Regions from separate parts of the Streptomyces sp. DSM 116793 genome, predicted to be linked through region 1. Evidence: riboswitches for the same ligand, from Rfam matches in the RefSeq annotation. Region 1 holds a riboswitch; the other holds the start of a gene.
The links. Region 1 has a riboswitch for cyclic di-AMP ahead of ACSMXW_RS28390 (M23 family metallopeptidase). Riboswitches for the same ligand answer to the same signal wherever they lie in the genome.

Region 1 (3,201 bases):
TCCAGGAGGTCGGCGGCCTCCTGCTCGGTGGGCTCGGCGACACAGGCCCCGGCGTGCCGGCGGGTGACGACGAAGCCCTCCGCCTCCAGGGTGCGCAGCGCCTCGCGCACCGGGATGCGCGAGACGCCGTAGCGCCGTGCGAGGACCTCTTCGGTGAGCCGGCTGCCGCGTTCCAGCAGGCCGGAGACGATGTCGTCCCGGATGGCCGTGCATACCGACTGCGCGGGAATGCGCATGACCGGACCTCCGCCTTGATCCCCGCGAAAACGCGGCCCAATGAAGCCTGTTCGGCGACTCTATTGCAGACAGCCGCATTTGCCGAAGGGTGGCGGGGAACCATGGGTATTTTTTGGACTCGGTCCTGACACCGCCGGGTGCGGTGTCAGGAGGCGGGCGTTCGGCACCGGGCGCTGCCGTATTTCCTTTCGGCGGTCCCCGGCTTCGGTTCGCAAAGGGACGGTGGTCGGCCCTGGGGCAACCATCACCCCGGGGAAGCCGTCGCCCGCGGGGAGCCGTCACCCCGCGGGGAGCCGTCGCCTCGGGGCTCAGTCGTCTCCACGGGAGCAGCGGTGGTTCCCGGTGATCAGACGTCGACCCCGTGGGAGCGGAGGTAGGCCACCGGGTCGATGTCCGAGCCGTAGTCGGGCGTGGTGCGGGCCTCGAAGTGCAGATGGGGGCCCGTGGCGTTGCCGGTCGCGCCGGAGAGGGCGATTCGCTGCCCCGGGGCGACGCTCTGGCCGACGGCGACGCCGATGGAGGACAGATGGCCGTACTGGGTGTACGTGCCGTCGTGCATCCGGATGACGATGTTGTTGCCGTAGGCGCCGCCCCAGCCGGCCTCGACGACGGTGCCGGCGCTCACGGCGTGCACCGGGGTGCCGGACGCCGCGTGGAAGTCGATGCCCGTGTGGCTGCCGGAGGACCACAGGGAGCCGCCCGTCCGGTAGCCCGTGGTGATGTACGAACCGCTGATCGGGACGGTGTAGCCGGTGCTCCTGCGCACCGCGGCGCGGGCGGCCCGCTTCTTGGCCGTGCGGAGCTTGGCCACCTTGGCCTCGGCCTTCCGCTTGGCCTGCGCCGCGGTCCGTGCCGCCTTCTCTTCGGCCGCGCGGCGGGCCGCGGCCTCGTCGGCGGCCCGCCGCTGGGCGGCCGCCTGCGCGCCGATCCGGTCGGCCGTCGTGGCGCCCGCCAGGAGGGCCCGGGTCAGGCCGGCGTCCTCGGGCGGCCGCTGCGCGGCGAGTGCGGGGGTTGCGGTGAGGCCACCGATGACGCCGGTGGCGGTGAGTGCGGCGATGCCTGCCGCGTACGCGGTGGAGCGCACGAGGCGGCCTGGTCGGCGGTGCTTCCCGGTGACACGGGTGAACGCCATGAAGCGGCTGGTCCTTTCCCTCCTTCTCGCCTGCCGGGTTAGCTGACGGGTTCGGAGCAGGAAGGTCTCCTACGGACACCCCCTCGGGAAGGGAGTCCGATTCACCCCGGGACATGTTGGGTCCCCGGCTCCCCCGGCTCGCGCCGTGTGGGGACTCGGCGATGGCTGCCCGGCACCGCGGGCGCGGCGCAGGTCCGACGAACAGCCGGACCGACGCTAAAGGGGACATCTCCAGACCAACAAACAGATCAGCCCTTTTGTAGCGCATGCCACAGGGGCAGACTGGCTTTCTTCCTGTCAATTCGGACAGCGGGTGGGTGAATTCGGGGTGTTTGCCGGTGCCACGGGTGGTGATTGTGGTAGGCGCGGGCGGTGCACGGGCGTACGCGGACGAGCGGGCGTACGGAGTGAGCGGGCGTACGCCGTGAGCGGGCGGCCGGGCGGCATGCGGCGTGCGGCGGGGCCGGGCGGTGGGCGGCGGGTGGGTGTGTTTGCCGTATGCGGCGAGCCGGCGGCGTCCCGCCGAGCGTCCGGCCGTACGCGGCGACGGCGCCCCGCGGAAGACCGCTGGGGCGCCGTCCCGTCACGTCCGGGGTGCGGGGTGCCGTCAGCCGGAGACCACCGTGACCTCGCCGATCCCCAGCGCCCGTACGGGCTCCTCGATCTGCGCGGCGTCCCCGACGAGCACGGTGACGAGCCGGTCCACCGGGAACGCGCTGACGACTGCGGCCGTGGCCTCCACCGTGCCCGTGGCGGCGAACCGCTGGTAGAGGTGGCCCTGGTAGTCGTCCGGAAGGTGCTGCTCCACCTGGTCGGCCAGCGTGCCCGCGACGGCGGCGGCGGTCTCGTACTTGAGGGGGGCGACGCCGACCAGGTTCTGCACGGCGACATCGCGCTCGTCGTCCGTGAGTCCGTCGGCGGCGAGGTCCCGCAGCACCTTCCAGAGGTCGTCAAGGGCGGGGCCCGTGGACGCCGTGTCGACCGACCCGGAGATCGCCAGCATGGCGGCGCCGGCGGCCCCTTCGGGCGACGACGGCGCGGACGAGCGCAGCACCTGGCTGAAGGCCCGCACGCCGTACGTGTAGCCCTTCTCCTCGCGCAGCACCCGGTCGAGCCGGGAGGTGAGCGTGCCGCCGAGGCAGTAGGTGCCGAGCACCTGGGCGGGCCAGACGCGGTCATGGCGGTCGGGTCCGATCCGGCCGATCAGCAGCTGCGTCTGGACGGCGCCGGGCCGGTCCACGATCACCACACGGCCCCGGTCGTCTGCGATGATCGGCGGCACCGGGCGGGGGGCGGCGGTGTCACCGGTCCAGGACCCCAGCGTGTCGGCAAGCACCGTGTCCAGGTCGGTGCCGGTGAGGTCGCCGACCACGACCGCGGTGGCCGTCGCCGGGCGTACGTGCTTCTCGTAGAAGGCGCGCACCGCACCGGCGTCGATGGCGGCGACGGTCTCCTCGGTGCCCTGCCGGGGCCGCGACATGCGCGACGTCGCCGGGAACAGCTCCCTGGAGAGCTCCTTGGCGGCACGGCGGGCGGGGTTGGCCATCTCGTGCGGGATCTCGTCCAGGCGGTTGCGCACCAGGCGCTCGATCTCGCTGTCGGCGAAGGCGGGCGCGCGGAGGGCGTCCGCGAGCAGGCCGAGCCCCTTGGGCAGCCGGGAGGCGGGCACCTCCAGGGAGAGCCGCACTCCCGGGTGGTCGGCGTGCGCGTCCAGCGTGGCGCCGCAGCGCTCCAGCTCGGCGGCGAAGTCCTCCGCGGAGTGCTTGTCGGTGCCCTCGGAGAAGGCGCGCGCCATGATGGTGGCCACCCCGTCGAGGCCCTCGGGCTCCGCG
Region 2 (3,201 bases), 1.1 Mb from region 1:
CGCCCGTCTACACCCGAGGCGCGATGACCTTGCACAAGCTGCGCACGGCCGTCGGCGACGCGCACTTCTTCACCATCCTGAAGACCTGGGCCCGCAGCCACCGCTACGGCCACGGAACCACCGCCCAGTTCATCGCGCTCAGCGAGCAGGTGTCCGGCAAGAACCTCGGCGACCTCTTCCACACCTGGCTCTACACCGCGGGCAAACCCGCCCAGCCGTAGTCCGGGGCTGCGCCGGAAAGCGGGACCGGCGCCCGACGTCCGAAGGGTCTCGGTCCCGGCCTCGCCGAGCCGTGGGAGCACGTGCACGAGAGCGGCGCTCCACCGCGTCGGCGGTGTGTGCACCGGTGGCGTGCCGGCTCGGGAGCGGTGGTGGCCCGCCCTGCCGTGGGGCGGGCGGGCGAGCCCGGTGGGCTCAGTCGCGCAGCCGCTCGTACAGCTTCTCGCGCAGTTCGGGTGTGACGCCCAGGCCGTCGGCCAGGTAGCCCTCCACACCGCCCCAGTTCTTCTCCATCTCGTCGAACGCGGCGGCGAGGTACTCCGCGCGGGCGTCGAAGAGAGGCGACAGCAGCTCCATGACCTCGGCGGACATCGCGTCCGGCGAGGAACTGCTGCGGTGCACCTTGTAACGGCGGTGCGTGGCGTTCGACTTCAGGTAGTCCGCCTCGATGGCGTCCCGCTCGACCCCCAGCGCCAGCAGTGTCACCGCGATGGACAGGCCGGCGCGGTCCTTGCCCGCCGCGCAGTGCATCAGCACGGGCACGCTGCCGTCGGCCAGCGCGCGCAGCACCCTGCCGTGCTCCTTGGTGCGGGTGCGCACCATCAGCCGGTACGACGTGACCATCCGGTGCGCCGCCTTGCCGTCGTCCAGCAGGCCGCGCAGCTCGTCCAGGCTGCCCTCGCGGACCATCGTCCAGAACTCGGCGCCGTGCGCCGGGTCCGTCAGCGGCATGTTCACATGACGGACGCCGTCCAGTGCGACGTCCCTGCCATCGAGCTGGAGGTCGGCCGCGTTGCGGAAGTCGAAGATCGTGTGCAGCCCCAGGGAGGCCAGGTAGCGCGCGTCGTCCTCCGTGGCATGGGCCAGGTGGCCGCTGCGGAACAGCCGTCCGTACCGCACTCGCCGGCCGTCGACGGTGGGCAGGCCGCCCAGGTCGCGGAAGTTGCGCACGCCGGTGAGCTCCGGCTCGGTGGACGGGACCTGCTGCGTCACGGGTGCTCCTCCCGGTCGTGCCGCCGCCGCTCACCGACGGGGCGCGCTGCCGACGATACGGCACCCGGTCCGCGGTGATCTTCCGTGCGGTGATCGAGGCAGGGGCCACAGGCCGACCTGGACTCCGGCCCCGTCGGAGCGAGTGCCGCGGCCATCCCGTGATGCGGCATCTGCCCGAAATGGCAACGTATGCCCAAGTGGCCCTGGAATGCGGATGCCTGGCGCGGGTGGCCGTGAGCAGGATCATAGTCGTGACGGTGGGTGGCGGCCGGGTGCGCGGCAATTCCTCGCGATCGCAATCCCGTTGGGGCGCGCGGAAGCCCGTCGTGCGACGCAGGGTGACCGCCGACCCGGCGATGGATCTTGGGAATGTCCGTATAGCGGGCACACGGCGGTGGCCTGCGGGTTGTGATCGTCATTCCGGTTCGCTTAGCGTCACGCTCACTCCGGGCGGACGCCGAGTCCTGCCACCGCCCGGGAACCGGACACCCACCCACGCCTGGCAGGAGCGGGGGAACCGCACGCAGTACGCCGGTCCGCACTCCGGAACGGCTAGGGGTGAAGCCGCGGACACACCGCGGCCGGGCATCTCCAGCCCGAACCCGACAGCTCACCTCGCAGGCGCCGGAGAGGAAATGCGTCATGCCCGCGAAGGGTAAGCACCGTCGTCCCAAGTCCCAGCGTCTCACCCGCAAGCTCGCCGTTGCCGGCACCGGCAGCGCCGCGCTCGCCCTGCCCCTGATGGCCGCCACGGGCGCGCACGCGGCCCCGGCCGCGGGCCACGTCCACCAGGCGGACGGCAAGAAGGCCGCGGTGGCCACGTACACCGTCAAGCCGCACGACACCCTGGCCAGGATCGCCCACAAGAAGCACGTACGCGGCGGCTGGAAGCACCTGTACCGCCTCAACCACAAGGTCGTCGGCAGCGACCCCGACATGATCCACCCGGGCCAGAAGCTGGTGCTGGGCCACCGGCCCGGTGCTCACGCGTCCAAGGCCGGCACCTCCGCGCCGTCGGCCGCCGGCACCTCCACCGGCCGGTCCTCCGCCGCGAAGGCGACCGACACCGCCGACCAGACCTCCGGTTCCGGTTACACGCTGCCGGTGGACGGCGCCACCCTCGGCACGCCGTGGCACCAGGCGGGCAGCATGTGGGCCAGCGGCTACCACACCGGACAGGACTTCATCGTGCCCTCCGGCACGCCGGTGCACGCCATCGCCGACGGCACCGTCGTCACCGCCGGCTGGGGCGGCGCCTACGGCAACCAGGTCGTGATCAAGCACAGCGACGGCAAGTACTCCCAGTACGCGCACATGTCGGCCCTGAAGGTCTCGGCCGGGCAGACCGTGAAGGAGGGCCAGGAGATCGGCCTCTCCGGCGCGACGGGCAACGTCACCGGCCCGCACGTGCACTTCGAGATCCGCACCACGCCCGACTACGGCTCCGACATCGACCCGTTGGCGTACCTGCGCTCGCACGGCGTCAACGTCTGACCGGCCCGTCCCCGGGGTATGACCCCGGGGACCGTGCACAACTCCGGGTGCCCGCGCGGCTCCCGGTGCCGCGGACGCCATGACTGCGGACTCCTCAGGAGCGGGGGCCCACCAGGGGACGGTGGGCCCCCGCTCGGGCGCTCCGCGGGTCTCCCGCACGCCCTGAGCCGGGCCGGGGGCAACGGCCTCCGGCCCCGCCCGCCGCACGGCCTGGGTCCCGTCCGGCGCGCGTTCGTGCCGGCCTTCCGGCATGGCTTCCCGTGGCCCTCCCGCACGGTCCCGGTGCGGCCCGACGGTGGCGCATCTCACCCGTCGTCAACCCATGGCTACGGTCGCGTAGGTCGAGGGGTGAGGGGGAGGATGATGCGACGTGGGAGAGAAGTCGACACGCTCCAGACCTTCCGGCGCGGCGGTGATCCGTTCGTACGCGGCCCTCGGCGACAGCTTCACCGAGGGCGTCGGGGACCCGGGACCCGACGGTCGCTTCGTCGGCTG

Region 2: another riboswitch for cyclic di-AMP. It lies ahead of ACSMXW_RS32695 (LysM peptidoglycan-binding domain-containing M23 family metallopeptidase); the one in region 1 lies ahead of ACSMXW_RS28390 (M23 family metallopeptidase).

Annotation. Positions count from the first base shown of each region.
Region 1 covers NZ_CM170494.1:7,234,474-7,237,674, reverse strand. Annotated here, with positions in the region: gene ACSMXW_RS28395 (GntR family transcriptional regulator) at 1-236, opposite strand, end outside; gene ACSMXW_RS28390 (M23 family metallopeptidase) at 584-1,369, opposite strand; cyclic di-AMP (ydaO/yuaA leader) riboswitch at 1,382-1,540, opposite strand; gene ACSMXW_RS28385 (M16 family metallopeptidase) at 1,977-3,201, opposite strand, start outside.
Region 2 covers NZ_CM170494.1:8,288,805-8,292,005, forward strand. Annotated here, with positions in the region: gene ACSMXW_RS32685 (M1 family metallopeptidase) at 1-221, shown strand, start outside; gene ACSMXW_RS32690 (tyrosine-protein phosphatase) at 415-1,212, opposite strand; cyclic di-AMP (ydaO/yuaA leader) riboswitch at 1,693-1,851, shown strand; gene ACSMXW_RS32695 (LysM peptidoglycan-binding domain-containing M23 family metallopeptidase) at 1,855-2,706, shown strand; gene ACSMXW_RS32700 (SGNH/GDSL hydrolase family protein) at 3,077-3,201, shown strand, end outside.